Paraneptunicella aestuarii: one gene and its partner. The protein of the gene in region 2 interacts with the protein of the main gene of each other region in a pairwise test. Links are inferred from orthologs where the notes say so. Each region holds a gene or a part of one and is shown on either strand. Other genes may lie near its edges. The genes, in order: KIH87_RS19060 and KIH87_RS15810.

Region 1 (16,981 bases), 760 kb from region 2 along the record:
TAAACGCATACAGAAATGCATGAACCAAGTACGGTTGTGATCACTTCCTGTCCTGTTGTGACGTAATATTCTCCGGGAAGGATCTTGGCTGCGAAAGTATTGTGATGCCTATCCCAATAGCGATTGACATGTTCAAAGCCTGGTAAGCAGGTTGGGGGAGAGGGTTTGTGATGGTGCATGGCTAAACCCTATTTTCTACGCTTACGATAAATGGTCTTGCCGACATTATCGAAGTCTGAGTTGGTTTTACTGATCGATTCGGAATGTCCAAGAAACAGCAAACCTCCTGGCACAAGGTGTTCGGCGTATTTTTTAAGGATTTGATGCTTCATGTCATTTTCAAAATAAATCATAACGTTTCGGCAAAATATGACATCAAAGGGCTTATCAAAACGCCAGTTATTGATCAGGTTAAGCTGCTTAAACTGCACCAGTTCTCTATAAGGCTTCTTTACCCGGCACTTACCTGAATTACTGCCAACGCCCCTTAAAAAATAATGTTTCTTGGTTTCCTTGCTGTATTTCTCTATTGCCTTAACGTCATAAACGCCATTTGCTGCTCTGGCCAACACATTGGTATCCAAATCGGTGCCGACCAATTTAAAAGGGATTTTGTGTTGTCGTGCCAGCTCGTATAAGTTGACGATAATGGAATAGGGTTCTTCTCCGGATGAGCAGCCTGCAGACCAAATCGACAATGAATGTATTTCGTTAGCTTTAATCCGCTCTTTTAGATATTCAAAATGATGCGCTTCCCGATCAAAGGAGGTGACATTGGTAGTGATCGCATTAATGAAATCAATAAACTCTTCGGGATCTTTATCAATGAGACTCAGGTATTCATTAAAGCTGTTTAGCTTTAATAAGCGTAAACGCTTGGCTAAACGCGCATAGTACATCTCGTACTTGTCATCAGTGACATGAATACCTGAGTAGGCTTTGGCTTTTTGGCGTAATAGATCGAAGTGTTTACGGGTAAAGCCAAATTCTTTCTTTTTATCATCTTGATAGTTAGGCTGCATGGACGAACGCCTTAAAGTAGTCTGCCAGTCCGGCTTGTACAAAGGCGTTGTCCAGTTTGTCGGGTACATCATCCAAAACGACCTGGCAGCCATTTGAAGTGAGTTGTCTTATTAATACAAAGAGTAATTGCAGGCCGGCAGCGTCGATATCCTCCACCTGACCTGCATTGATATTCAATTGATTGAGATTGTCGATTTCAGCGAGAAGTAGCCACTCTTTATGTAAGGATTCGATAGATTGCACCATTAATCTTTCGGGAAGGAAAAGCTTGCCCGTGCGACCGTTTTGCTTAAATTTGTTAATGGCAACAGTATCTTGTTGATCTGATGGTAATGAATCTTCAGGCGCAGAAATATTCTGCTGCATTTCATCTTCTTCAGAATTTTCATGCGCAGGTGTGGGTTGTTCATTCACAACCGTACTTGAGTTGTCTTGTTTTTCTAACTCATCGTCTTCAAGCCATTCCAGGGGATCATGCCCCAAGCGGCTCTCTTCGTCGTGATTCTTCTGACTCATCTAGCGATTCCTCATATTGAGATATATGCCTTGCCAGTTGTTCAAACTCTTTGCTGGAACTACTGTTTGGCGCATACGCCATAATGGGTTTTCCATAACTGGGGCATTCGGCTAAAGCGGCTCGTTCCGTAATCTGCACAGGTACGAGAGATTGCTTAAAATAATGCTCCAATTTTTTCATCACATCCTTCGTCAAACGACGAGTCTGCATCCTGCTTACCACTATCCAGCGATGTTGATATTTACCCAATACCTTTTCAAAATTCTTTACTGTCGTCAGTAGCATGGATAACCCCGACATGCCGAAGTAATCTGGCGTAACCGGAATTAATAATTCATTCGCTACGGCGAGAGCATTAACTACCAAAAAGCCCGATGATGGAGGGCAATCCAGTAGTATAAAATCATAGTCTCGAATTTGTTTTTGCACCGCTTTTTTTAGCAGTAGCCCTTTCCCTTTCCCCATCGGAATAGATTCCATCCTTTGCAATCCTGGCCCTGATGGAACGAAACTTAAGGTGTCTGAAAGATCGACAATAATCTCGTTGAAGTTATGGCTGCCGCTAAGCAATGAGTCGATGCCGGGTCTTTTATTCTGAAAAAAACCATAGCTTTGACCCAGATGTCCTTGCGGATCCATATCCAAAACCAATACACGACTACCTTGTTCGGAAAGTGCGTAAGCAAGGTTTGCACATACGGTGGTTTTCCCCACCCCACCTTTTTGGTTAACACATGCGATAATGCGCATGGGTTACACTGAAATTTGTTCGTTTTTTACCAATGCCCGAATATCCGTCAGGGCATCTGCTTCCAGTATCGCGTCGAGGGCTAATACGACGACAATATTGTCATCGTGTTTAAACATACCTCGAATAAAACTGGTATTTACTTTGGCTCCGATGTTAGGTGATTTCCTTAAATCCTTTTGTTGAACCGCAATAACATCAGAGACTGAATCAACCACAATGCCTAACAGCATCTGCTCGGTATGGTGCTCGACCAACATGACAACAATGACGGTTTGCGCAGACACCTTGTCATGTTGATATCCGAACATTTCTCGCAAATCCATGACTGGCACCATGGAATTACGAAAATCAATGACACCAACACAATATTTGGGCATGTTCGGCAATTTGCGATACTTGCCCAAGGCTCTTATTTCTTGAACCTTGGTGATATCAATGCCGTAAATGTCTTCTGTGAGAGTGACACTTAAGAGCTGTAATTCATTGCTGTTCATATTCTGATGCTACGTCCTTAGAATTCCTGCCAGTCATCGTCAGAATCGTCATAAGACGAAGATATTGGAGCGCTGGCCGATGTGCTTGGTTTGCTTACTTTCGGTTTTGGTTTTGAGATTGGCTTTGATCTCGCTACCGGTGGTGCCGCTCTTGGAACCCGAGGCGCAGCACTTGCTTCACCATCAAGTTGGAAGAAGCTGACAATTTCCACCATGTCGTCGACTTGTTGTACCGATGATTGGCTGGCAGAAGAAGCTTCTTCTGCTAATGCTGCGTTTTGTTGCGTTATATCATCCAACTCGGCAACCGCCTGATTCACCTGACCAATACCCGCGGCTTGCTCATTGGTTGAATTAGCAATATCAGCAATGAGTGTTGAAAGCTCGTCTACATGAGTCAGAATATCTTTCAGAGCCTCACCGCATTTATTAACCTGATCGCTACCAGTGTTAACGCGAGCAGAGCTAACGTCTATCAGTTCCTTGATCTCTTTTGCTGATACCGCTGAACGTTGCGCCAAATTCCGTACTTCGTTTGCTACTACTGCGAAGCCTCGGCCTTGTTCACCCGCTCTGGCGGCCTCAACCGATGCGTTTAATGCTAACAGGTTAGTTTGGAAAGCAATGTCATCAATCACACTAATGATTTCTACAATCTTGTTAGAGCTTTCTTTAATCGCTGACATTGATTGTACAGCTTCGGTAACAATGGATTCACCGTTACGCGCTTGCTCTCTAGCACTATTAGCCGCCTGATTTGCTGTTGTCGCATTATCGGCAGTGTTGCGCACATTACTGGTTAGCTGCTCCAGGCTGGCTGCGGTTTCTTCCAGATTAGAAGCCTGCTTCTCTGTGCGATCTGAAAGTTGATCATTACCAATAGAGATCTCATGGTTTGAAGAGCGAATAGAATCTGTTGCTAGTTTAATGTTGCCAAGAACCTCATTAAGTTTGGCTACGGTGTCATTAAGAGCTGTTGCCACTTCGCCGAAATTACCTTGGTACTGGTTATCAATGCTGATATTCAAGTCACCAGTAGACAGTTTCAGCATGGCTGCGCTGACATCTTTGACGAAAGCATTGATGGTTTGCGACAGGTCATTCAAGCCATTAGACACGTTCAGGAAGAAGCCATCCTTACCTTCTGTGCTAATCAGTGCGCCGAGTCTGCCTTCGCTAACATCCGAAACCAGTTTTTCAACTTCTTGCTCTACGATGACTTGCGCCGTAATGTCGTTCCACTCAACCACTGTACCGATTCTCACACCCGCTTCAGATTTAACCGGTGTTGCAATCAGGTTGAAGTGTCTGCCTCCGACAATGATCTTGGTTTTATATGGACTTTCCAGTTTGGCCAGCATCATACGTTGATGTTCAGGGTTTTTGTGGAACACATCGATGTTTTTGCCAAGCAGGTTGTCTGGGTCAAAATGTGGTAAATCCTTACGAATATCACTGGCAGCGTTACGCAGCATTCTAACCACGGCCTGGTTCAAATAAACAATGACCAGATTGTCGTCGGCAACCATGATGTTATTGGTTACGTTGTCCAAAGCTACCTTGATCCTGGCGTTCTCTTTGGCAACGACTTCCTGTTGTTTCAGGAAGGTGATATCTGCCCACTCCAGAGTCGTGCCTAGTCGGTTGCCTTGTTCGTCAATAACCGGGTTTGCGGTTAGTTTTAGGTGTATATCAACGAGAGTGATTTCGGCTTCATAGGTGCTGGTTAATGAATCTAGCACTTTTCTTTGATGAGCCGGGTTCTTATGAAAGATATCAATGCATTTACCTAACAAATGGTCGGGGTCAAAATCGCTACGGATAGTACGGAACTTCTCAACATACTTGTTCATCATAGTGCGCAAGCTGTCGTTGAGGTAAATGATGTTGTAGTCTGGATCAGCCAACATTACGTTGGTACTAACGGAACCCAATGCTGTGCTGATGCGTTGGTTTTCTTTACGTAATTCCTCAGCCGCAGCTCTGTCCGACAAATCTTGCCATTCAACAACAGTACCTGTACGCACTCCTTCTTCTGAAACCACTGGGTTAATGGTTAAACCGAAAAGAAGGTCGCCAACCGAGATTTCTGAACTGAACTTGCCTTTCAAGTTATCAAGAATGTTACGTTGATGTGATGGGGCTTTGTGGAAAATATCAATATTGGAACCGATCAATGTTGACAATTTAAACCCTGAAAAATGAGCTGCCAATTTTGCTTCGTGGGTAGCTAACATGCTTTTCAAACTGTCATTCAGATAAACAATATTGTAGTTTTCATCGGCAAACATTAGATGGGTAGTTGCTGTTTGAACCGCTTTCTCTGATGTTAGATGTTTTTTCTTCAGAGACGCATATTCCCTCGTCTGGTGGGTGTGGGTTTCTCTAATCGCACCCAGTAATTCCGTCAGGGATTGATTTGCAGGAGCAAACTCAGGGCTACCACCAATAGTATCTTCCGGGAGATTATCAACATCTCCTTTCTCAAGTTTAGCTGTGGTGTGACGAAGTTTGTTGGCGAGGTTTTGAACCTCGTCGGCATTTCCCTTTCCTGCATTTTGCCCACTCCATACAGCGATGATAATACCGACAATGGAAACCGCTAAAATCATTACGGTAAATTGGCTGTCGGGAGCGTTTTGCCAAGCAAATGCGATATTGATTAAAAAGGCTAAGGCGATTAAAGCTGTAGCCGTCATTGTTTTGTTACCCATCATTTATGCCCTTACGTTTCCCACAAAACGTTATCGTTATTGTTAAAACTCTAATTCCAGTAAAGTATCGGTGTTCAGCAAGATGATCATGCTGTTGTCTTCATCTGCAATACCCGCCACAAAGCGCTTTTCTATTGCCAGATCAAATTCTGGTGATAGTTGGCAATTTGTACTGTCTGTTTCTATGACTTCTGAAATTGCATCTACCACAATTCCAATGGTTTTATGCCCTTCTGCCAGTTCCACATCCATGATGAGGATAACGGTCTCGGCGTCATATTCTTTTACTTCAAGCCCAAGTCGTTTACGAAGATCGACGATAGGGACAATAGCGCCGCGCAGGTTAATTAATCCTGTGACATAGTGCGGCGCATAAGGAACCCGTGTGCAGGGTTCCCAAATTCTGATTTCACGTACCTTCAGGATATCGACGGCGTATTCCAAATCCGATAATTGAAAGCTCAGCCATTCGGACTTGGTCTCTAAATGGGAGCCGAATATTCTTTCCTGAATATCATCATCATTTTGTTTGCTATGGAGTGAAGCTTCGGTATTCATCTCAATGCATCCTCACCCTGGAAATTAGTGCACCTACATCAATGATAAGAGCAACAGAACCATCGCCTAATATCGTAGCTCCTGACAGCTCGCTGACTTTGGCGTAGTTGGCTTCCAGCGACTTCACAACCACTTGCTGGTGGTTAGTGAGCTCATCCACTAAAATGCCGGCTTGTTTACCATCACTTTCAACCACCACCACCAGATCTTGCTTGTCACTTTCTCTTCGTGGACAACCAAAGGTATCTACCAGATTAATAATCGGAATAAAGTTGCCTCGCCATTTGAACGACACACTTTTATTTCCGACCCGGTTAATGTCTTTGGGCTTCATCTGAATGGATTCAATGATAGACAACATTGGAATAATGTAGGTCTCTCCGCTGACTTTAACCAGTTGTCCATCCAGGATAGCCAAAGTGAGAGGTAAGCGTATGATGAAGGTAGTACCTTCTTCGGGAACCGATCTTACGTCGATAGTACCGCCCAAGGCTTTGATATTACGTTTTACAACGTCCATGCCCACGCCGCGACCTGATAAATCAGTGACTTCCTGAGCGGTGGAAAAGCCGGGAGCAAAGATTAGTTCATTAATTGCTTGTTCGTTCAATTGATTATCAGGGGCGATAACACCTTTTTCTATGGCTTTCTCTCGTATGCGATTGGTGTTCAGTCCTGCTCCATCATCAGATATTTCGATAATGATATTGCCAACCTGATGGAACGCTTTCAGTGTTACCGTTCCTGTTTCTGGTTTGCCTTTGGCTTTTCTTACTTCTGGCATTTCAATGCCGTGATCGACGCTGTTGCGCACCAAATGCACCAGAGGGTCAGTGAGTTCTTCAATAACGGTTTTGTCGACTTCTGTCGTTTCACCAATAATCTCAACCGCGATGGATTTATTTAGCTTTTTCGCTATGTCTCGCACCATGCGCGGGAAGCGGCTGAAACAGAAATCAATGGGCAGCATTCGGATCCGCATCACACCTTCTTGCAGGTCTCGAGTGTGCCGCTCTAACTGAGTCAAACCTTCGGTCAGTCTTTCAAATTGAGGGTATTTCTCGGAGTCGCCATAAATGCTCAACATGGATTGAGTGATAACCAATTCACCTAACAAATTGATTAAGCTGTCAATTTTTTCCAAATCAACGCGAATCGATTGCGACGTTCGTTTTTTGTCTGAACTTGTGGCTGGGTCGTTAGCTGGTTGAGGTACTGCTGCCTCAGAAGGCGCGGCCTTAATGGGAGCGGTAGTTACCGTTTTTATTGGTGGAGTTTCAGGCTCTTCTCTAACCTCGTTTTGTTGATTCGAGTTCGCTGTACTTTGCTCCAGAGTTGCCCCAATTGGCTTGAAAGTCAGATCTGCTTCGTCTTCTATCCAAAGGAAGACATCATCTAACACATCTCTATCAACATGCTCGGTGGGAGACAGCAAGATTTGCCATTGAATATAAGTTTGGGTGGGATCCAGCTCCCGTAAATTAGGCACTTTACTGACGTCGCATTTGGTTTTTAATTTACCAAGTTCAGCCAGTTCTTCCAGATACCGAAGGGGATCGTTTCCCGTAGATAAGATTTCTGGATGAGGTATGAAGTTGATCTGCCAATCAGTATGAGGTTCATCATCTGCGGATTCATGCTCATCTTGAGTCTTGTGAGCTGCTGCTGATTGAGGTGTTGCTTTGGGCATGCCTAAAAGGCGTTCTAGTTCATTGCGGATCTGGAGCATGCCCTGCTCGTTAATCGGGTCTTGATATTGGTAATGTGCAACCAGATTGCGCAAAATATCCAGAGATGAAAACAGGCAGTCAATGAGCTCCTGAGTCATATGGATTTCGGATGATCTCACTTTATCAAGAAGTGTTTCCATGACATGGGTAAACTCGGTCAGCGAGCCCATGCCAAATGTAGCGCTCCCCCCTTTCAGCGAGTGGGCGGAACGAAATATGTCGTTAATCATTTCCGGATCTATGGCTGTATTTGACTCATTCATGCTGAGCAAGTTGCGCTCAATGGCGTCAATTGCTTCTGCACTTTCTTCAAAGAAAACCGCTCGGAAACGCTCTAAGGGGTCTGTCATACGGCCACTCATCTCCTATGGCATAGCGGATGAAACTAGCGTAAAACCTTTCTTACAACAGCGATAAGTTTTTGTGGATCAAAGGGTTTAACAATCCAACCAGTGGCACCTGCTGCTTTACCTTCTTGTTTTTTATCTGTACCTGATTCAGTCGTTAACATCAGTATAGGAGTAAATCTGTACTTTTCTTCTTTTCTTACATTGGAAACAAATTCTATTCCATCCATGATAGGCATATTGACGTCGGAGATTATGAGATCAAACTCACCAGTCTTAGCCTTGTCCAGTCCTTCTTTACCGTTGACCGCTTCCGTCACATCAAACCCTTCACCTCGAAGCGTGAAAACTACCATGGCACGCATCGATGCAGAGTCGTCAACTGTGAGAATTTTCTTCATTTATTATCCCTCGGTAAAATATATTCGCTATAAACTGATAATTTCACACACTAAATACTGTAGCACAAAGATTTTTTTTTTATGAATTCTATTATTTTTTTGCGCCTATTGGACTCAATAGGCTATGTTAAATACAGGATATTGAAAGGGTTAAAGATGGAATTAAGCTAACCTTTATTTACGATGAATATTTCCATGGTTGATTTTTAAGGATAGGAGAGCTTGGTGAAGCATGACATTTTAATCGCTGATGATGACGAGCATTTGCGAGAAGTTCTTGATTTGATGTTTCAGGATAGTTTCAATATCCACTTTGCTGAAACGGGTCAAGAAACCATTGATGCTATTCAAAAACATCATTTCCATTTTGTTATTCTAGATATTCACCTGCCTGGTAAATCAGGTATACAGATTTGCCGCGAAATTTCCAAGCTTGAGATCGCTTGCCAACCTCAAATCGTTATTTTAAGTGCTGATAGTAATGAGAAATTAGTACGGGAAGCCTACGAATTAGGGGTTGGTGATTATATTTGCAAGCCCTTCAATGTCACCGCTTTTAAAGAACGGATGCTGCGTTTTTCCAGAGATATCGACAAAATTAAGGAGCTGGAAAACAAGGATGGAGACATTAAAGGTATGGCTGAAACTGCCATGTTACAGGCCGCTTCCTATGGTAGTGGTTTAGAACTCATTTCTCGATTAAACAATTGTCGTACACCGAAATCTCTGGCCAAAGAAATAATGTCCCATCTCTATCACAAGGGGTTTCATACGGCTGTTCAATTACGCTCCCATTCAAAGGTATATAGCTTTGATGTGGATGTGAGTGATTGCAGTGATATTGAGCTTCAAATTTTTGATTTACTTAAAACACACGGACGAATCTACCATTTTGGGAAACGTTCAATTTTCAATGACGAGCATGTTTCTATTTTGGTAAAAAATATGCCTTTAGCAGGAACTCGCTCCTATGACGCCTTACTGGATTTGGCTGCCAAATTAGTGCCTGCGGTTAATGCCAGGTTTATTTCGTTATGTGAGCATCATGCATTGCTTGAAACCAAAGCGGCATTGGGTAAAGCGATCGCACTTGTTGCTGAAAACGTGGCAAAGATGGAAAAAGAAAAGCGTGAAATGATGCAGGCCATTGAAAGTAAGGTGGCCATGAGTTTTCACCAACTTCATATGGACGAAGAGCAAGAGCAGTATTTTGTTGAGTTAATAGAGAATGAAATTCGGCGTTGTGAGACAACTGAGTATCTGGATGATATTCAGTCCAGTATTGCCGAATGTATGAAGTTTCTTGAAGATGTGGATGAAAGCGATCACCATGACAAAGACGACGACCCCGATATTAATCATGATATAGAATTGTTTTAGTCTCTATAGCAATCTAATTGATGCCTTGACGTGAATCAATCTCTTAGGGTCTGTTGACCTTTGTTCATAATTTATGCAGCTGACAATTTTTGAGTCAGACAATCGCAAATGAACGAGTCTAGTGGGCCTAAATGAGTGAAATTTGTGAGCAGTATGGCTCAAAAAGGGGCGCTGTCCCCTATCTACTCAAAGAACGGTTTGAAGCTAAAATTGCCTGCCCCGGCGTTGTTAATGACTTATTTGGATTGCCAAACAGCGTCATTAACGCCTTGGTTCAAACAATTTTATCGTTCAACATAAAAAATCAACAAAGGTCAACAGACCCTAGGGCTGTCCTTACTTCCTTGTACTATCTCAATTGCCCGGAATAAGCCGCGATGATGTCTCTGGCTTGTTGCGGGTAGTTACTGAAAATTCCATCGACTCCCCACTCCATCATGCGCACAATGTCTTGTTCCTGATCAACAGTATAAACCAGCATGTGCATGCCTCTGGCTTGAGTGTCTTTAACGAATTCCTTGCTTAAAGCATTAACGTCTGCGTGAACAGAATTTACTCTGAGTTGTGTTGCGAAGCTGGCGTAATCTGCTGGCAAAGATGCAGTGAGTGCGCCAATTCTGATATTCATGCCCCAGGTAGATACGGTTTGTAGTATATGGTGATTGAATGAGGAAATAAGGAGTTGCTCAGGGAAGAAACCATATTCGGAGGTTGACCGATGTAAAACTTCTTTCAACTCGTGCAGATGCTCCAGCGTTTTAAGTTCGATATTGGCCTGACAACGTCCACCGATACATTCCATGACTTCGTCTAAGGTCGGTACTTGTTGATTGTAAGGTAATACAATCTGTTTCAGCTCAGCTACGGTATGTTGTGCGACCCAAACTTTTTCATTTAATTCGTTTTTGATCAAGCGATCATGAGTCACAACCAGACCGTCTTTTGCTTGTTGCACATCGAACTCTATACCGTGAGACTGCTGTTCGATGGCCTTTTCCATTGCTAACAGGGTGTTTTCAGGGTAGTCGCCGCTAGCGCCTCGGTGAGCAAATACGAGCATAAAAGAACCTTAATCAGCTTTTGATTGTTGATGTAATCGGTGTGTGTTTACGGTTTCATAAATCGCAGCACTTAACACCAGTAAGCCACCAACCAGAGTTTGCCAGGATGGATTTTCTGACAATATCAACATTGCGAAAATAACGCCATAGAGAGGTTGAATACAGGCAATCAGTGAAAATGTTTTTGCGCGTAAGTGCTGTAAACTTGAAGCGATTAACGCATGGGGGGCAGCTGTACACATAGTGCCAAGCAAAATAACTAAAAACCAGGTGTAGCTGTCGGCGTTGGCAATGTCTTCCGAAATAAAGAACGTTAAGCTGAAAACCACAACGAGAGCTTGAATCATCATGGCATGGGAGCCTGAATAATGGGTGAAATGTTTGCGGTGTACCAGATTGCGCAGAGCATAGAAAACCGCAGAAATAATACCCAGTAAAATGCCGACCGTAATGTCATTGTCCAGTGAGACTTCAGGTACAATTAACCCTATTCCTACGAAAACAATCAAGGCACTGGCAATATCTTGCCAAACCAGTTTGATAGGTTCAAAAAAGGGTTCCAACAACACAGTGATCATAGGGAAGGTAAACAGGGCTATCATGCCAATGGCAACGGTCGAATATTGCATGGCTGCAAAATAGGTGACCCAGTGAGCGGACATCATCAGCCCAAGCAGCAAGCCCATCCAGTAGTCTTTGGCACTGCGAAGCCGGATCGATTGCCCGGCAAATTTGAGCATGGCAAACAGAGCGACGCAGGCAACGACGGATCTTGCAAAGACTATGTCCGTCGCCGACATGGGAATGAGCTTGGAAAAAAGCGCCGTAATACCCAGCAGGAATACCGCGACGTGTAGTGAGACCAAGCTCTTTTTGATGTTATCCACTATTTGGTGCTACGAGTGTTTTCAGTCTTCGCTTTTGCTTAAAAGCGTGCCGTTGCGTTCGCCCATACGGGTTGAATCCCCTGGGTTCACATCGGCGAATTTGATCATGTCTGGTTGATACAACATGACAACCGTCGAACCTAATTTGAAACGACCCATTTCATCACCCTTTTGTAATTCAATACCGTCTTTTTCAGTATAGCGGGTGTGTACGACTTGATTGCTCACATTTGGTGCGATCGTGCCTGCCCAAACGGTTTCGATGCTGGCTACGATCGTTGCGCCGACCAATACCATTGCCATCTTGCCATATTCGGTATCGAAAATAGCGACAACGCGCTCATTGCGGGCAAATAATCCCGGCACATTCGCTGTTGTGAGAGGGTTGACCGAGAACAGTTCGCCGGGAACGAATACCATGTCGGTAAGCTTGCCTGCAACGGGCATATGAATTCGGTGATAGTCTTTCGGTGACAAGTAGATAGTCATGAACTGACCGTCGTTAAAATGCTCTGCCAGTTGCTTGTCTCCACCCAACAGGGTTTCTGCAGAATAGCTATGACCTTTGGCTTGAAAGATTTGCCCTTGTTCTATTTTGCCAAATTGGCTGATCGCGCCGTCTACAGGAAACAACAGCGCATCTTCGTCAGGGCATAGAGGCCGAGCTCCGGATTTTAGCGGACGAGTGAAAAAGTCATTAAAGGTGGCGTAGTCACTGGCATTTTCCTGTTCAGCTTCCGCCATATTGACATTGTACTGCTTGATAAACAGCTCAATGAGTTTGGTGGTTAGCCATCCGGCTTTAGCAGCAGCAAGTTTGCCAACAATACGTGATAACAGGTGCTTGGGTAACACGTACTGTAATTTAACTTTCAAAATATCTGGTAGCACTCGAATTCCTCGATTCAAAACGAAAAGCCCGGCTCAAAAAGCATCAAATCTACATTAAAGCTAATTAGGGGCTATTTAATAGGCTATGTAAAATTGCCCGCGATTGTACCCTATTTTCTTTTGGGTGTAGAGAATGACGGGCGTTGCTCTTCCATGCCATCCAAAATGCTGAGATAACTGATGTATCGATCTTCGCTGATTTTTCCTTCTTCGACTGCTTCACGGATCAGGCATCCGGGGTCGTCTCTATGTTTGCAATCGCGGTATTTACAGCCTCCGATATAGTCGCGGAATTCTTTGAAGCCCCAGGTGACTTTCTCGTCTGGCAGGTGCCATAGTGCGAATTCTCGCACTCCCGGAGAGTCGATAAGTTGGCCGCCTTCTGGAAAGTGCAGAAGTTTGGCTGCGGTAGTGGTGTGTTGACCTAATCCTGAATTAAGGGAAACTTCACCAACTTGCTCATTCACATGAGGTAAAAGCTCGTTGATCAGGCTTGATTTACCAACACCGGATTGCCCTACAAAGATACTGGTTTTGTCTTTCAGCAAAGCTTGTAATTCGTCGATGCCCTGCCTTGTTTCGCAGCTAACCATGTAAACCTGATAGCCGATGTCTCGGTAGGTTTGCATGTCTTCTTCAATATATTCCAGCTCTTCTTCGGAGGCTAAATCGACTTTGTTCAGCAAAATAATCGGAGGAATAGCGACATCTTCGGCTGCAACCAGATAGCGATCGATAATATTTAACGAAAGCGCTGGTAATAAGGAAGACACAATAAATATTTGGTCGATATTGGCTGCAATGGGTTTGATGCCGTCATAGTAATCCGGGCGGCTGAGTAAGCTGCGTCTAGGTTTTACAGCTTCGACAACCGCGTTTAATTTTACTGAGCTGTCTTTGGCTGGGCGAAAAATGACTTCGTCGCCACAGACCAGGCTGTCGATTGTGCGGCGGATATGGCAACGGTAAATTTGGCCTTCGGCATCTTCAACATCGGTATGCTGGCCGAAACGCCCGACAACCAAGCCTTCTCTTTCTGCGAGCAGGGTGTCGTCTTCAGGCAATTGTTGTTTTGCGTCGATTCGCTTTTGCAAATTTCGACCAACTTGCCGTTTTTGTTTGTGTGTCAGTTTGTTTCTTTTTGCCACTTGGATACTAAATTGAGTATATTACGCTTTAACATTAAGGAATGTGGAGTGTGCTTTGGGTTGTTCCTTTTACTATGTCCTTTTGAGGATGTCATTTTCAGAGAAACCCTGAGTAATTAAGCACTAAAGTTTGTTAGTCTCCACCTGACTCCTGTTGCAAATACTTACTGCAAAAATATGTAAAGAGTAAGCCGCTGTTTCTGGATGAAATCAGGACTGTAATTTCAAAGATAGGCATAGTAACCATTGGTAAGACGGATTGCACCTAAATACTGTGTTTGCGCTGATCAAGGTATGTTAAATGTCATATAGTGAAAATAATCTGGTTTGGATTGATATGGAGATGTCTGGGCTGAATCCCGACACTGACAAGGTGTTGGAGATTGCATCTATTGTGACTGATGCGCAACTCAATATATTGGCGGAAGGCCCTGTTATTGCGGTTCATCAAGGTGATGATGTGCTGGACAGCATGGATGAATGGAATACCAATACACATGGCAATTCCGGCCTGATTGCTCGATGCAAGGCAAGTTCTGTTAATGAAGACGCCGCAGTACAGCAGACGTTGGACTTTCTAAAGCAGTATGTGCCTGTGGGCGTTGTACCTTTATGTGGTAATAGTATCGGTCAGGATCGTCGCTTTATGGTGCGCCACATGCCTGAGCTGGATGAGTTTTTCCACTATCGAATGATTGATGTCAGCACAGTTAAAGAATTGGTTCGTCGTTGGAAGCCTGAGATCCTGGATGGATTTACCAAAAAAGGCAGTCATCAGGCGCTTGATGATATTCGGGAATCCATAATGGAATTGGATTACTACCGTAAGCATGTTTTTGTAATTTAATTGCAACAAAGTTGCTGAATTTTTGTCCTATTTTACGTGAAACCGGTCGGATGGTGGCTTATTTGACCGGTTTTGTGCAAATCGCAAGCAGTCGAAAAAAAAATTGCAATTAATGCTTGCGTCCAACTTCTAATTTTGTAAAATGCGCAGCCGCTGTCACAGAGAACTTGTTCACCAAAAAGTCCTCAATTAATAGTGAAAGCGACTAGAATTCATTTCTATGCGGGAATAGCTCAGTTGGTAGAGCACAACCTTGCCAAGGTTGGGGTCGCGAGTTCGAATCTCGTTTCCCGCTCCAATTTTCTTCTTATTTTTATCTTCAATAATCAATTAAATCATTCGTTATCAATCCCATCGTAGCGTTCATTTTGGCTTGTTTTCTTTAAACCCAATAATCAAAAGAGTGGATTATTTATATCCTTATTAATTCTATGGGTTAAACTTGCGTCTGATTTAAAAAGGATACTATTTCAAGAGCTTTAATAGGTAAGCAATTGCTCCGTGTTGCTTGTTCTTGATTAAAGTTGTAAATATAAGGGATTACGTTTGTTTTTACCCTGTTTTGCTTTGTATGGCAGTGCATTAAGTTATCTGTGGTAGATTTTGTGGGCGGATGGTTAGAGTGTTGTCGATTATAATTGGCTAATGTATTTGGCCTTGGGAGTTATAAATGAAGCTGCATCCTTTGCCGACTATTCCTTTAAATTTTAATCTAGGTTTTATTGCTGCTTTTTTCGCTTCTTCCTTTTCTCATTTCGCCTATTCTCAGGCTGATGATGCTGAATTGAGAATGGAAGTTGTTCAGGTTACTGCACTAAGAAGAGCTACAACGGTTGAAGATACTGGTATGTCGGTGTCTGCGGTTGGTGGGCAGGAACTTCAGGAGCGAGCCGCTCTTAATTTTCAGGATTTTATGCGTACCTTACCCGGAGTGAATTTTTCTGAAGGTGCGGCTCCTGGTGAGCAAAATATCATCATTCGCGGGATCAACTTTCCAAGCAACCGTTTTCAATTACCTACCGTTGCGGTTTATCTTGATGAAATTAATCTCTCCCAGACGGGCAGAAACCCGGATATCGATCTTATTGATATGAACCGTGTCGAAGTGCTTAGAGGCCCTCAAGGTACGTTATATGGCGGCAGTTCAATGGGTGGAACGGTTCGTTATATTTCCAATAAAGTCGATCTGGAAATGCAAGAGGGCTGGGTGCAAGCTGGCCTGGAGCAGATTAGCGAAGGTGGATTGGGGAACAAGGTTGCCTTCATGTACAACCAGCCATTGAGTGATACTGTTGGTGTTCGGATGGTGGGGTATCGTAGAGATTTATCAGGCTGGATTGATAACGTTGGTTTTATCCATACCGGTGATTATTCCCTTATTGATGACAGTATTGCCAAAGACGATATTAACGATGAACTTACTTGGGGCGGTAGAGTGGCTTTGCGCTGGCAGCCAACGTTACAGTTCAGTGCCGACCTTATGTATTTGGTGCATGATGCTCAAGTGGGCGGTTTGTCGAACTGGAATCCTAATTTGATCGATGCTGGTTATGGTGAATTTAAAGCGGCTGTAAGGGATCAGGAATCTTATTCTGACGATAACGAAGTTTTGAATCTGACCATTTCTTATGATGCTGATTGGGGCAATGCTACCTGGATCTCAAGCCGCACAAACCGTGACTATATGCGTACCGACGATCTTTCCCGTGTACGACAAGGATTAGATTGGTGGGTGGGTGACTTTAACAGTCAGTTTTCCTATGCGCTGGATAGTCAAACCGATAGTAATGGCAATCCAACCAGCTCTGTGAATCTGCGCCCTATTGATTATCAGCTAACTTCCCATGAATTAAGGCTGGTGGGTGATGCTGTGCAATCTCGCCTTAACTGGGTGTTTGGCGGCATTTATTCGAAAGCTGAAAATAATTGGAAGCAATATGAGATTTATGATGGTTTGAGTTCGGCTTATTCCGCCTTTATTCCTTTTGCCTGGGCGTCTGATTATCAGGCTGCCGCAGAAGAAGATCCGGCTAAATATGGTGTGATTGGTTCAGATACGTGGTTTTACACTAATCGTGATGAAGCGATTACGCAGCGTGCGGTTTATGGCAACCTGGCTTTCAACGTTGACGAACGTTGGGAAGTGAGTGGCGGTCTGCGCTGGTTTGATGTCGATATCAGCAATGATTATGTTCAGGCGGGCTATTTTGGGGGCACTGAGGTTGCATTAGC
Region 2 (12,700 bases):
CTATGCTTGATGATATTCGTAAAGGTGATTGGACACCTCGTTCCGTTCATAAAAATGGACGTGCCATAGCTGAAGCCATTCATGCTGTTGAGCGCGAAACCGGAGGCGATGCAAAAGATACTGATATCGCCGAGAAAATGGGCGTATCATTAGATGAATATCACCAAATGCTGCATGAAGTAAATTCAGGCAAAATGGTGGGAATTGAAGATTTGGGTGTCACGGAAGATGTATTAACAACGGAAAATAATAAAGGTAGTGATCGCCCTCTGGATGATTTAATGCAGGGGGAGTTCCAGAAGGCATTGGCAAATGCCATTACAACCTTGCCAGAGCGTGAAGCGATAGTACTTTCTTTGTATTATGACGAGGAACTGAACCTCAGAGAGATTGGTGAAGTATTGGAAGTCAGTGAATCTCGAGTCAGTCAAATACATAGTCAGGCAATGCTTAGACTTAAATCTCGTATGCAGGCTTGGCAAGCAGAATAAATAAGTACAATAATAGCTGTTGGTCTGGTCCTTTTTGGAGGCGGTTTTGGATAAAAATATGAAAATTCTTGTTGTTGACGACTTTTCGACAATGAGACGTATCATTAAAAACTTATTAAAAGACTTGGGTTTCACCAATGTGCAAGAAGCAGACGATGGAAGCACTGCTCTGCCGATGTTACAACAAGGCGATTTTGACTTTGTGGTAACAGATTGGAACATGCCTGGTATGCAAGGAATTGATTTGCTTCGTGCAATCAGAGCTGATGATAATTTGAAACATACTCCTGTTTTAATGGTGACAGCAGAAGCTAAGAAAGAACAGATTGTTGCAGCGGCTCAGGCTGGCGTGAATGGCTACGTTGTTAAACCATTTACAGCTGCGACCTTGAAAGAAAAGCTTGACAAAATTTTTGAGCGCTTGGGTTAGTTCCGGCTGAACCTGCAATACAGAGGTGAAGTCTTATGAGCTCCGCTACAAATGCACCTATGTCGTTAGACGACGCCAAACAATTAGTTGAGTTTTTGGAAGCTGGCGACAACGATGCCGCCACCGCCTTGTTGGAAGCGACTAAAATTCAGGATTCCATGGAATTGTTTGCGGAAGTCGGAAAATTGACACGCCAGTTGCACGATTCATTGAATAGTTTCAACATTGATTCTCGAATTGCTGACTTGGCGACAGAAGACATTCCCGATGCTCAGTCTCGTCTAAACTATGTTATTGAAACTACCGAGCAGGCAGCGAACCAAACCATGGATGCTGTTGAAAGTAGTATGCCCATTGCCGAGAAAATGTGCGCTGATATTAATGGTATTCTTCCCCAATGGAAGAAACTCATGTCTCGCCAATTGGAATTGGGTGAATTTAAAGCATTATGCCATAGTGTTGATAAGTTTCTGGAAGAGTCCAGTAATGACTCTTCCCAATTAACAGGCTTGCTAACTGAAGTGTTGATGGCTCAAGGCTATCAGGACTTAACCGGTCAGGTCATTCGCCGAGTTATTGAGTTGGTGAAGGAAGTTGAAGACAGCCTGGTTAACGTATTAAAAGTGTTCGGTGAGCCAGAGGTGAGTGAAACCTCTAAAAAAGAAAAGAGAGAGAAAGCAGCCCAATCTCCTGAAGGTCCTATTATTGACGCCGAAAGCCGAGATGATGTTGTGACTGGTCAGGATGATGTTGACGATCTTCTTTCAAGCTTGGGTTTCTAGGGGGAACTGATATATGTCGTTTGACTTGGACGAGGATATCCTTCAGGACTTTTTGGTCGAGGCCGGAGAGATTCTGGAGCAACTACAAGAACAACTCGTCGATCTGGAAAATAATCCCGAAGATTCAGATTTGTTGAATGCGATATTCCGTGGCTATCACACTGTAAAAGGTGGGGCGGGTTTCTTATCGCTGACTGAACTGGTAGATGTTTGTCACGGCGCAGAGAACGTTTTTGACGTAATGCGTAATGGACAGCGCAAGCTAACTCCTGAATTAATGGATGTCATTCTGCAGGCAACAGATGTTGTTGTTGAAATGTTCCAAAGTGTCAAATCCAGAGAGCCTTTACAACCCGCGTCTCCTGAATTGTTGGAAACCCTGCATAGATTGAGTCAACCTCAAAGCAAGGATGAAGAAGTTTCTGTTGCGCCAGAGCCTGCATCATCACCTATAGTTCCTGATGTTGATGATGACGATCTGGGGCTTGATTTATTTGGTGAAGATGATGACTCTTCTGATAGTCGTGATGGCGGTATTGACGAAATTTCCGAAGATGAATTTGAGAAACTATTAGACGAACTTCATGGACCTAACGGTGCCCCAGGTAAGGATGAAGAGGCTGGTAAAAAAGGCCCTTCCCCTAAAGGTCATGTCGATGAAGATATTACCGATGACGAATTCGAAGCGTTATTGGATCAATTACATGGTAAGGGCAAGTTCGGTTCCGAGGACGATGAGGCTCCTGAGCCAGTCAAAGTTAAACCTGCTCCTGTAGCGTCTTCCACTGGTGAAGACGAAGATATTACTGACGATGAATTTGAAGCTTTACTGGATCAACTTCATGGTCAAGGTAAAGGTCCAAGTGTCACAGCACCCTCTCAGCCTAAATCTGAGAAGCCTTCTGAAACCAAGCCCAAGGATAAGCCCGCAGCTCCTAAAGCTGAGCCTGTAAAAGCGCCTGAAAGTAAGTCAGAACCTGATAAAGTGAAGGCTACTCAAAGTATCGCCGCTGCTAGTCCAGCTGCATCAGCACCTGCTACTGGACCTAAGAAGGATGACAAGAAAGGCGCCGCGCCACCTCCTCAAGCTGAAACAACGGTTCGTGTAGACACCAAGCGCCTTGACCAGATTATGAATATGGTTGGTGAGCTGGTGTTGGTGCGTAACCGCCTGTTAAGCCTAGGTATTAATATTAATGACGAGAATATGGGCAAGGCCATTGCAAACCTGGATGTAGTTACCGGGGATTTGCAAGGAGCTGTCATGAAAACTCGTATGCAACCGATCAAGAAGGTATTTGGTCGTTTCCCTCGTGTTGTTCGAGATTTGGCTCGCAGCTTGAAGAAAGAAATTGTTCTTGAGCTGGAAGGTGAAGAAACCGATTTAGATAAAAACCTGGTCGAGGCATTGGCTGATCCATTGGTTCACCTGGTGCGTAACTCTGTTGACCACGGTATTGAAATGCCCGATGAGCGTGCTGCTTCCGGTAAGCCTCGTACCGGTACTGTCAAATTGGCGGCAGCTCAGGAAGGGGATCATATATTACTAACCATTGAAGATGATGGTAAGGGTATGGATCCTGAGAAATTAAAGAGTATTGCGATTGCTCGTGGCGTCTTAGACGTAGATGCAGCCGCTCGTATGTCTGATATTGAAGCGTTCAATTTGATTTTTGCCCCCGGCTTTTCGACCAAAACCGAGATATCCGATATCTCTGGTCGAGGCGTGGGTATGGATGTTGTTAAGACCAAAATTAATCAGTTAAACGGCTCGATCAATATCCATTCTCAAATGGGAGTGGGCACCAGACTTGAAATCAAGGTTCCACTCACACTGGCTATTTTGCCAACATTGATGATTATTGTCGGTGGACAAACCTTCGCGTTGCCATTGAGTTCAGTCAATGAAATTTTGAATGTCGATTTGAGCAAAACCAATACTGTTGACGGACAGCTAACCATGATTGTTCGTTCAAAAGCGATACCGCTATTCTACTTGCGAGAATGGTTGCGCCGTAAGCCTGGCACTATTGAACGTGCCAAAGGGCATGTTGTTGTTGTTCAAATGGGTACATTGCAAGTCGGTTTCGTTGTTGATGCTCTTATTGGACAGGAAGAAGTGGTTATTAAACCGCTTGATGAACTATTACAAGGTACTCCTGGCATGGCTGGTGCGACAATTACCAGTGACGGTGGAATTGCTTTGATATTGGATATACCAAGCTTATTGAAAAGGTACGCTAAAAAAGCCCTGAAATAAGGCTTGTTGGTTTACATACCTCGCATTTCCCGGCATGAATTTGTCGGGAAATACGTATGGTTCAGGGAGCTATTTTCTTAATGGTTCCAAGTAGTTGCAGTCAGGACTGTGAATGATGTCGCTAAACAGCAAGGGAACTGTAGGAACTCATTTTTGGTTTCATTCGAAGCTGAATTGCTATCTTCAATTTAAATTGTTTCCTTTGAGTTTAGTTGACTACACTTGAGATAGGGTTATCTCTAAATCTTGTATAAGAGCTCACAGTTGGCTGATGTCAAATTCGCAGTTGGGACTAGCCGGATTGAAAGATTATTCCCGTGTTTCCCTTAAAATGAATTATTCAGATACTCACATTGTTGCGAGTACCTTTTGAAAAATAAGAGATTTGTATAATGCCTTATAAGGTGTTGGTCGTTGATGATTCCACTTTCTTTCGAAGACGAGTTCGAGAGATTTTGGAGCAGGATCCAAAGTTAGAAGTTGTCGGTGAAGCTAAAAACGGTCAAGAAGCCGTTCAGATGGTGCGGGAGCTTGATCCTGACGTCATTACTATGGATGTTGAAATGCCGATAATGGATGGAATTACGGCTGTTAAGGAAATAATGAATCAACATCCGGTTCCCATCATTATGTTTTCCTCGCTGACCTACGAAGGTGCTCAAGCTACGTTAGATGCACTTGAAGCTGGAGCTTTGGACTTTCTGCCTAAAAAGTTTGAGGACATTGCCCGAGACCGTAAAGAAGTTATTGAACTGCTGCAATCGCGTGTCAGAGCTTTAGGTTTACGCAAAGGTACTATTGGTCGATTCAGGCGAGCGCCCGAGTTGGCATTTACTCCGGGCAAGACCAAGGCAACCCGAACATTCATTCGTTCTGACAGTTTGGCTGATACAGGACGAGATATTTTTTCCAGCCGCCATAAGCGTTATCAGCTGTTAGCGATTGGTACATCGACGGGTGGCCCAGTTGCCTTACAAACTATTTTGACTGAAATTCCTGCGACTTTTTCATATCCTATTATATTAGTGCAACACATGCCGGGTACGTTCACATCGGCATTTGCTGAGCGTTTGAACCAAATGTGTCAGATTAAAGTGAAAGAAGCTGCTGATGGTGATGTATTACGCCCGGGGGTTGCTTATCTTGCTCCTGGAGGAAAACAGATGTTGGTAAAAGGGACGCCTTCCAATCCCAGAATCAGCATTACGGATTCCAACATCCATGATAGTATGACGTACAAACCCAGCGTTGACCTGACTTTCGATTCTTTAGCGGATGTTTATGGTGGAGATGTCTTGGGTATTATACTGACTGGAATGGGGGCTGATGGACGAGAAGGGTGTCGAAAATTGAAGGATAAAGGAGCCAGGATTTGGGCTCAAGATGAGCAATCCTGTGTGGTTTATGGGATGCCCCAAGCTGTCGCCAAGGCTAATATTGCTGAGCGTAGCATAGCCTTGTCTGAAATGGCTGATTCCATTAAAAGAGAGATGTAATATCTCGGAATAATATTCTTAATTTAAGGTAGAAGGCAAATTTGTGATCATTTGGGCGGTTGCTAACCAAAAAGGGGGAGTTGGTAAAACCACTACCACGGTAACTTTGGGTGGCCTGTTGGCGCAAAGAGGTAAGCGCGTATTGCTTGTGGATACTGATCCTCACGCATCACTCAGCTATTATTTCGGTATTGATTCAGAAGAACTATCCAGTAGTGTATATGATGTCTTTTTATCGGGTGATTCATTAACTAAAGACAAAGTTCTGGATTGCCTATGCCCTACCAAGCTCGATTCTTTGTTTATTTTGCCCGCCACTATGGCTCTGGCTACACTTGATAGACAGATGGGCACAAAAGGCGGTATGGGGTTGGTTCTTCGTAAAGCTTTGCTAAGTATTCAGGACGAATTTGATTATGTATTAATTGATTGTCCGCCAGTGCTTGGTGTTTTGATGGTGAATGCTCTAGCTGCCTGTAGCCGAATTTTGGTTCCGGTTCAAACAGAATTTCTAGCCTTAAAAGGTTTGGATCGCATGATGCACACACTGGTGATCATGGAAAAATCGCAGAACAAGAAGTTTAACTATACGATTGTACCCACAATGTTTGATAAGCGTACTAAAGCTGCTCTTGATGCCTATAAAAAGTTGCGTACATCTTATGGTAAGTCGGTGTGGTCAAGTGTTATTCCCGTTGATACCCGCTTTAGAGACGCAAGTCAGGCGCAGACGCCTCCATCTGTATTCGCCCCTCGCTCCAGAGGTGTTTTTGCGTACAATAGCCTTCTTAACTACATTCAATCATTAGAGCCATCGCTATGAACAACGGATCATTTGCAAATGAAGATGTGATGGAAGAATATTTGTCAGCCTTGCTGACAGATGAACCTTTTGTTAAAGATCAGGTTCAGCGTGAATCTGTTGCTCGATTGCTGGAAAAGGTTGAACCTAAAGCACCAGAACCTGTTGTGGAGATCATTGCTGAAGAAGTGATGGTTGAAGAAGTTGTAGATGTACCACCTGCAGTTGAAGTAAAAGCGCCGCGGGTGAAAATTCCAGAGGAAAAGACACCAGAGCCCGTATCGACACCTGCTTCTAGAACTATTTCTGCTCCAATAGCTGAAATATTGCCAGAACTGGAATTGCCGGAGAAAGTAGAAACATCCATTGATAGTTTGGAGATACTAAAAGGCGGTCGATTCCAGGCATTGTTCTTTGAAGTTGCTGGTTTAACTCTTGCTGTTCCTCTCATTCAGCTGGGCGGTATACATAATCTGGAAGAACCAAGCCCCTTGTTCGGAAAACCGAGCTGGTTTATGGGGATTATGTTGCATCGTGAAGAAAAATTGAATACGGTCGATACAGCAAAATGGGTAATGCCAGAAAAGTACAACGAAAAACTGGCAGAATCATTAAATTATCAATATCTTATAATGCTAGGTGAGAGCCGTTGGGGATTGACTTGTGAAACACTGATTAACACGGTTACCTTAAGTCCGGATGACGTTAAATGGCGTGAAGAAAGGGGGAAAAGACCCTGGCTTGCCGGCATGGTAAAAGAAAAGATGTGTGCTTTGCTCGATATTACCCAATTAATTGATATGCTTGATAAAGGGCTCACAAGTAACGAACAATAAAGCGATCTAATGGAGCGCATTTCATGAGTGATGAAAGAACTAACACTGCTGAAGATGTAAATGATGAAGTCCTGCAATGGGTGACTTATCGCCTTGGTGACGAAACCTATGGCATTAATGTTATGCAGGTGCAGGAAGTATTGAGATACACTGAAATTGCGCCTGTACCGGGAGCACCAGATTATGTGTTGGGTATTATCAACCTGCGCGGTAACGTGGTTACGGTTATTGATACTCGCTCTCGTTTTGGTTTGCCGTCAGCTGAAACTACTGATAATACTCGTATCGTTATTATTGAGTCAGATGAACAGGTTGTCGGTATTTTGGTTGATAGCGTAGCTGAAGTTGTCTATCTGAAAACATCCGAAATCGATAGTGCGCCGAATGTGGGCACTGAAGAAAGCGCTAAATTTATCCAGGGCGTTTCTAATCGTGATGGCGAGCTATTAATTTTGGTGGATTTGAATAAATTGCTCACTGATGATGAGTGGGACGAAATCTCCAAAATATAATCATTTGAGCTCTCGCACTTTCCTGACGGGAGCTTTCTTTTCTCGTTTAAAGGGTGCCGTAAGCGCCCTTCACTTGTATGTGTATTTAGGGAGTCAATCCCTGATATCGTCTGCCAGTCTTAATTTGACATTTAATCCTTTCCATTTTGCTAATAAATGCAGCATTCTTTATTCTGTTCGGGCTATACTGGCAGAGTTAACATCTCATAAGAGGCTTCTTACTTGTTGATAATGCAGTACATTTCGCTATTAGTTGCGGGCATCGCTATTATTTTGGCTGTGTTCTTCTATTTGCGTGGTGAGCAAAATCGTCAGCAATTACAGCAGAAGTTACAACAACTGGAGCAACGGCAGCCAAGTATCGAGAAAGGCTATAATCAACTGCAAGATATGTTGCACGAGATACGCACTGGTATGTTGGGGCTGGGAAACCGGGTCAAGGAACTGGAAGCCAGTATCAGAACGCTGGAAAATAAACAAACTGAGATAGCCAACCGACAGGTTGAGTTTGAACATCAGGAAGCCAGTAGCCCTCTATATACTAAAGCCAATAAATTGGTGGCCGCTGGTGCATCAATTGAGGAGATTATGCAGGAGTGCGACATTCCTCGCGCAGAAGCGGAACTACTCATTAGCCTGCATAAGAAATAATCTATATAAACACCATCTATTCCTTGTTTTAAAATCATATAGGTAATAATTAACACCCTCTTTCTATCGTTGATACAATGCAGGCTGTTTTTCAGAAAAATAGTTGTATCTGGAAACCCCTTTGTTGTTTTATAACCTATTATAATTAAAGGATTTTTATGCCTCATATCAATATTAAGTGTTTTCCGACAGATATCTCTCCAGAAGAAAAAAAGGTGCTTATTGATGAGATGACTGCGACGATGGTTAAAGTGTTTGATTGCCCTGATAAGGTTGTATCTATCGTTCTGGAGCAAATTGAACCTGAGAAATGGCAAGAGACAGTGGTTGATGTTGAAATCAACGCGAAGCCAGATAAAGTGATTAAACAGCCCATTTATTAATGGGCTGTTTGCGGTTGCAACAGAGCTTGATAATCGTATTAATCTGAAACGGAAAAGTGTTGCAGGATAACGTCAGTAACTTGATCAAATGAGTCCACTAACCATTTTGGATCGCTGGTTCGCAGCGTTTCCGGAGTATGGACACCATAAGTTACCGCTAGCCCGGCACATCCCATTGCTTTCGCCATCAGCATGTCATGAGTGGTATCACCCACCATAATGGCGGCGTCAACATTGGCTTTATAGTGATCGAGAACCTTATATCCTGACTCTGGGTGCGGTTTCGTGTTTGTCACCTCATCGGCACAGACTACAATGTCAAAATATCTGTCGATTTTTGCAGATTCCAATAAAGCGTTAGCGCTTCTGGCAAATTTGCTAGTGGCAACCGATAACGCCATGCCTTGTTCAAGTAGTTTATCCAGGCCTTCAGTGACACCAGCAAAAAGAAGCTCTTCTGCCTTGGGCAATATTCGTTGACGAAACTGTCTTTGGTATTCCTGAACGGCGTTGTCGACACGTTCATGTTCTACCGGAAGCTCCATTAATGACGCAAACGCTTTCTCTAATGGCATGCCTATGGTGCAGCGAATATTGCGATGTTGAGGTATTTCTTCCTGTAATTCATTGAAGGTGTAGGTAAAGGCTTCAACGATTGCCCTTGGTGTATCGAATAAGGTTCCATCTAGATCAAAAATAACAACAGGTTGAAACTGACGACTTCTTTGCATGACGAAACCCCCTGGATGTTTTGTTGGCTATGATAAGCAACTGAAACGCTAATGCAGAATCAGTTGATACATATTTTCTCTATACTTTTTCCATACCTTATCCGCAAGCCCACGCTCTTGCGTTTAAAGCAATATCAGGCTCTTTGCTCCTCCAGCTTCGACGTATCATCGGCGTTAACTATGTCTTCTTTCACTTCCGCTTGAGGTTTGGGTGTCGAGAGATAAACACAGGCAACAATGGCAATTGCGCCAAGTATTTGTAATGTGGTGAAGGTCTGATCCAGAAAAACATAACCTAAAATTAATGCTGCCAGACTACTAAGAAAACCCAGGAAAGAAATGGTAACGGCGGGTAGCTTTTCAATTCCCCTAAACCACAGCATATAGCCAAGCAAAGCGCCAACCAGACTCAAATAGGCATAGCCTGCGATATTGGTTGTCGTTAGTGTTGCGGGTATGCCTTCTTGAAATAATGCAATAGGAAGTAGCATTAAACCACCAAACGTCAGTTGCCAGCCAGTAAACCCCAGTAAAGACAAACCTTCTGGCCTTCCCCAATGCTTGGTAAAAACGATGCCGGTTGCCATGCAGGTGGTGCCAATTAAACCCGACACTACGCCTTGCCAGTTTAAATTGATGGTGGAGTTAAGAACCAGGAGCGCAATGCCTGCAATGCCCAGAAGTGAAGCGTAAATATGAACTTTAAGGAATCGGGTATTTAGCACCAGCGCACTTAGGGCAATGACGATCATGGGTTGCACCGACATAACTAACGAAGCCACTCCTCCGGGTAGATAATAGGCGGTCATAAACAGGCAGTAGAAAAAAGCACCTATATTGAGCGCACCCAGAATGGCAATCCTTCCCCACCACTTTCCCGATGGCATCGTTCTGCAGATTAACAATAGCAATAAGCCTGCTGGAAGTGCTCGAATCGTTGAGGCTAATAGCGGCATGTTGTCAGGCAACAGCTCTGTTGTGACAATATAAGTACTGCCCCACATTGTGGGAGCCAGTGCGGTTAAAAAAACATTTAGCCAAGTATTTCCCTTGGTCATTAGACTATCCCCGGTTGGTTATGTCGTTTCGTTTTTCATTATTTCTATACCGAACTTTAATGAGAGGCTTTGTTACACGTCAGGTGCTTTTCGTCCGGTTTGCTGATAACCCATGTCGTTAATTGAGCCTGAAATGTGAAAAGCAAAAGTACAGGTAAAGAAAAAGTTGTTAATTGGTTACGTGCCTGGTGCTTCTTTCTGATATTCAGCCTCAGGCTGTTGTATTTATTATGCTCGTAAAGCGGTCTGAAGATCAGGTTATCCCGTTGTGAATATGATTTATATGAATTTATCTTCATATAAAGTATCTTTTAATTAAGTTACATTCTAATAACTTAAGAGCATTTTAAATGCTAAACAATATTTAATTTTGGAATAAATAAAAAATTGACCATCATGATGTTTGGGAAGTTTTTATAAAAATTAGATATCGATCGCATAGCGTAACAAGCTAAAAATAAACTGTATTGTTCACAATGAAATTGAACGATTTAATATTTTTGAACGTCCTTTTGCTGATTTTGTCATCATGTTCTACTTGTTTTGGTGATTTATGTTTATAAATAAAAATTTTAAACCACCGATATAGAGCATGTTTTATAAAATAATAGGCTTGACATTTTAGTCTTATAAAAGGAAATATATTTCCCTCCTCCTCGAAGGCAGCGGGAATTTCTCAGTATGACTATGGTGGAAATTAAGGCTCAAAATCAAAGTGATGCACAAAATGACGAATTGTGGCAAGCAGAGATTCATACCTCTGGCACTTTGATTGATATGCTGGAACAGCAAATTCTGAGTAGTCCCGAACGATGCGCTGTTGTTGATGGCAATCGTGAATTGAATTACCTGAACTTTTATCGGGAAATTTGCCGCATTGGTAATTATATCGCCATACATAATCAGTCTGAGAGTGAATGCATAGGGTTATATTGTGAACCTTCGGTTACAATGATGTGTGGAGCCTGGGGCATCTTAAGTTCAGGTAAAGCCTATTTACCTTTATCTCCTGATTATCCTTCTGAGCGTATTCGTTACATGATCGAGGACTCAGGGATCACCACAATTTATGCGCAAAGTCATTTAAAAGGCCAAATTAACGCCATTTTGCCGCCAAATGTTAAGGTTTTCTCGCCTGAAGATATTCCATCTACTGAAATTGATGATGAGGATAATCGTGCCTTGTCATGGCCTGTGAGGCCGAGTGTTGATGGATTAGCCTACATTATTTATACATCGGGAAGCACGGGTAAGCCCAAGGGCGTGATGATCGAGCATCGCAATATCGTCAATCAAATGCAGTATTTACTACGCACATTTGAATTTGGGGAAAACGATGCGGTGTTGCAAAAAACGCCCATGAGTTTTGATGCGGCGCAGTGGGAGATCCTGGCACCGGTGTTTGGTTGTCGGGTCGTGGTCGGGCCTCCCGGATGTTATCGCGATCCCGATGCTTTGATTAACACCATAGTGCGCCATCAAGTCACTTCCTTGCAGTGCGTTCCGACCTTGTTACAGGCTCTGGTGGATAATCCCTCTTTTGTGGATTGCACTTCTTTAAACAAGGTCTTTAGTGGTGGCGAAACCTTAACTAAAAGCTTGTCACAGGAGTTTTTCTATACGTTAAGAAAGTGCGAGTTGATAAATCTCTACGGCCCTAGTGAATGCAGTATCAATACGTCGATTTTCGTACTGGATAAAGATCAGATTTCGCATTACCCCTATGCTATCTCCATCGGTCAGGCCGTTGATAACACTCGTTATTACATTGTGACGTTGACAGGTAAACTGGCAAAGGAAGGGGAAATCGGCGAGTTGTGTGTGTCTGGTGTTCAGGTAGCGCGAGGGTACTTGAACCGACCTGACTTGACCGAAGAAAAGTTTCAGGCCAACCCCTTTTCTGATGAACCCGGATATGAGCGCATTTACCGCACTGGTGATTTGGCACAAAAAGACAGCAAAGGCGATGTGCATTTTGCAGGGCGTGTTGATAACCAGATAAAACTTCGCGGTTATCGCGTTGAGCTTGACGAAATACGTCATGCTATCGAAGCCCATTCATGGATTAAAACCGCGGCTGTTCTGGTTAAGAATGATCCTCGCACGGGATACCAGAACCTGATCGCCTGTGTGCAATTGAATGAGAAGGAAGCAGCCTTGATGGATCAGGGCAATCACGACTCCCACCATCAATCCAAATCTAACAAAGTTCAGGTCAAGGCACAGTTATCTAATGCCGGTTGCCGTAGCGAGAACCTGTGTAAAGAC

What was found.
Region 1: the proteins of KIH87_RS15810 (region 2) and KIH87_RS19060 interact in binary tests that used the Escherichia coli proteins (3 or more experiments, as listed by UniProt). The link is inferred for Paraneptunicella aestuarii from one-to-one orthologs.

Annotation. Positions count from the first base shown.
Region 1 is NZ_CP074570.1:4,839,953-4,856,933, reverse strand. Bases 5,599-8,501 are described here. They hold KIH87_RS19060 (chemotaxis protein CheA), read right to left. Parts: upstream 8,138-8,501; coding sequence 6,059-8,137; downstream 5,599-6,058. Other genes in these bases: KIH87_RS19055 (response regulator), read right to left, coding at 8,173-8,501; KIH87_RS19065 (chemotaxis protein CheW), read right to left, coding at 5,599-6,057. In the rest of the region: chemoreceptor glutamine deamidase CheD, read right to left, coding at 1-179; KIH87_RS19090 (CheR family methyltransferase), read right to left, coding at 189-1,022; KIH87_RS19085 (STAS domain-containing protein), read right to left, coding at 1,012-1,539; KIH87_RS19080 (ParA family protein), read right to left, coding at 1,496-2,290; KIH87_RS19075 (chemotaxis protein CheW), read right to left, coding at 2,294-2,785; KIH87_RS19070 (methyl-accepting chemotaxis protein), read right to left, coding at 2,803-5,484; more of KIH87_RS19065, read right to left, coding at 5,542-5,598; more of KIH87_RS19055, read right to left, coding at 8,502-8,535; KIH87_RS19050 (response regulator), read left to right, coding at 8,761-9,915; KIH87_RS19045 (glycerophosphodiester phosphodiesterase), read right to left, coding at 10,265-10,975; KIH87_RS19040 (DMT family transporter), read right to left, coding at 10,985-11,863; asd (archaetidylserine decarboxylase), read right to left, coding at 11,885-12,754; small ribosomal subunit biogenesis GTPase RsgA, read right to left, coding at 12,865-13,902; orn (oligoribonuclease), read left to right, coding at 14,204-14,749; KIH87_RS19015 (TonB-dependent receptor), read left to right, coding at 15,420-16,981. UniProt on the Escherichia coli protein: Involved in the transmission of sensory signals from the chemoreceptors to the flagellar motors. CheA is autophosphorylated; it can transfer its phosphate group to either CheB or CheY.
Region 2 is NZ_CP074570.1:4,082,298-4,094,997, reverse strand. The notes cover bases 1-2,829. They hold KIH87_RS15810 (protein phosphatase CheZ), read left to right. Parts: upstream 1-956; coding sequence 957-1,703; downstream 1,704-2,829. Other genes in these bases: KIH87_RS15805 (chemotaxis protein CheA), read left to right, coding at 1,717-2,829; cheY (chemotaxis response regulator CheY), read left to right, coding at 538-921; KIH87_RS15820 (RNA polymerase sigma factor FliA), read left to right, coding at 1-491. Outside these bases: more of KIH87_RS15805, read left to right, coding at 2,830-3,963; KIH87_RS15800 (protein-glutamate methylesterase/protein-glutamine glutaminase), read left to right, coding at 4,356-5,459; KIH87_RS15795 (ParA family protein), read left to right, coding at 5,503-6,282; KIH87_RS15790 (chemotaxis protein CheW), read left to right, coding at 6,279-7,097; KIH87_RS15785 (chemotaxis protein CheW), read left to right, coding at 7,121-7,609; KIH87_RS15780 (DUF2802 domain-containing protein), read left to right, coding at 7,841-8,260; tautomerase PptA, read left to right, coding at 8,419-8,643; KIH87_RS15770 (HAD family hydrolase), read right to left, coding at 8,682-9,374; KIH87_RS15765 (DMT family transporter), read right to left, coding at 9,509-10,432; KIH87_RS15760 (amino acid adenylation domain-containing protein), read left to right, coding at 11,114-12,700.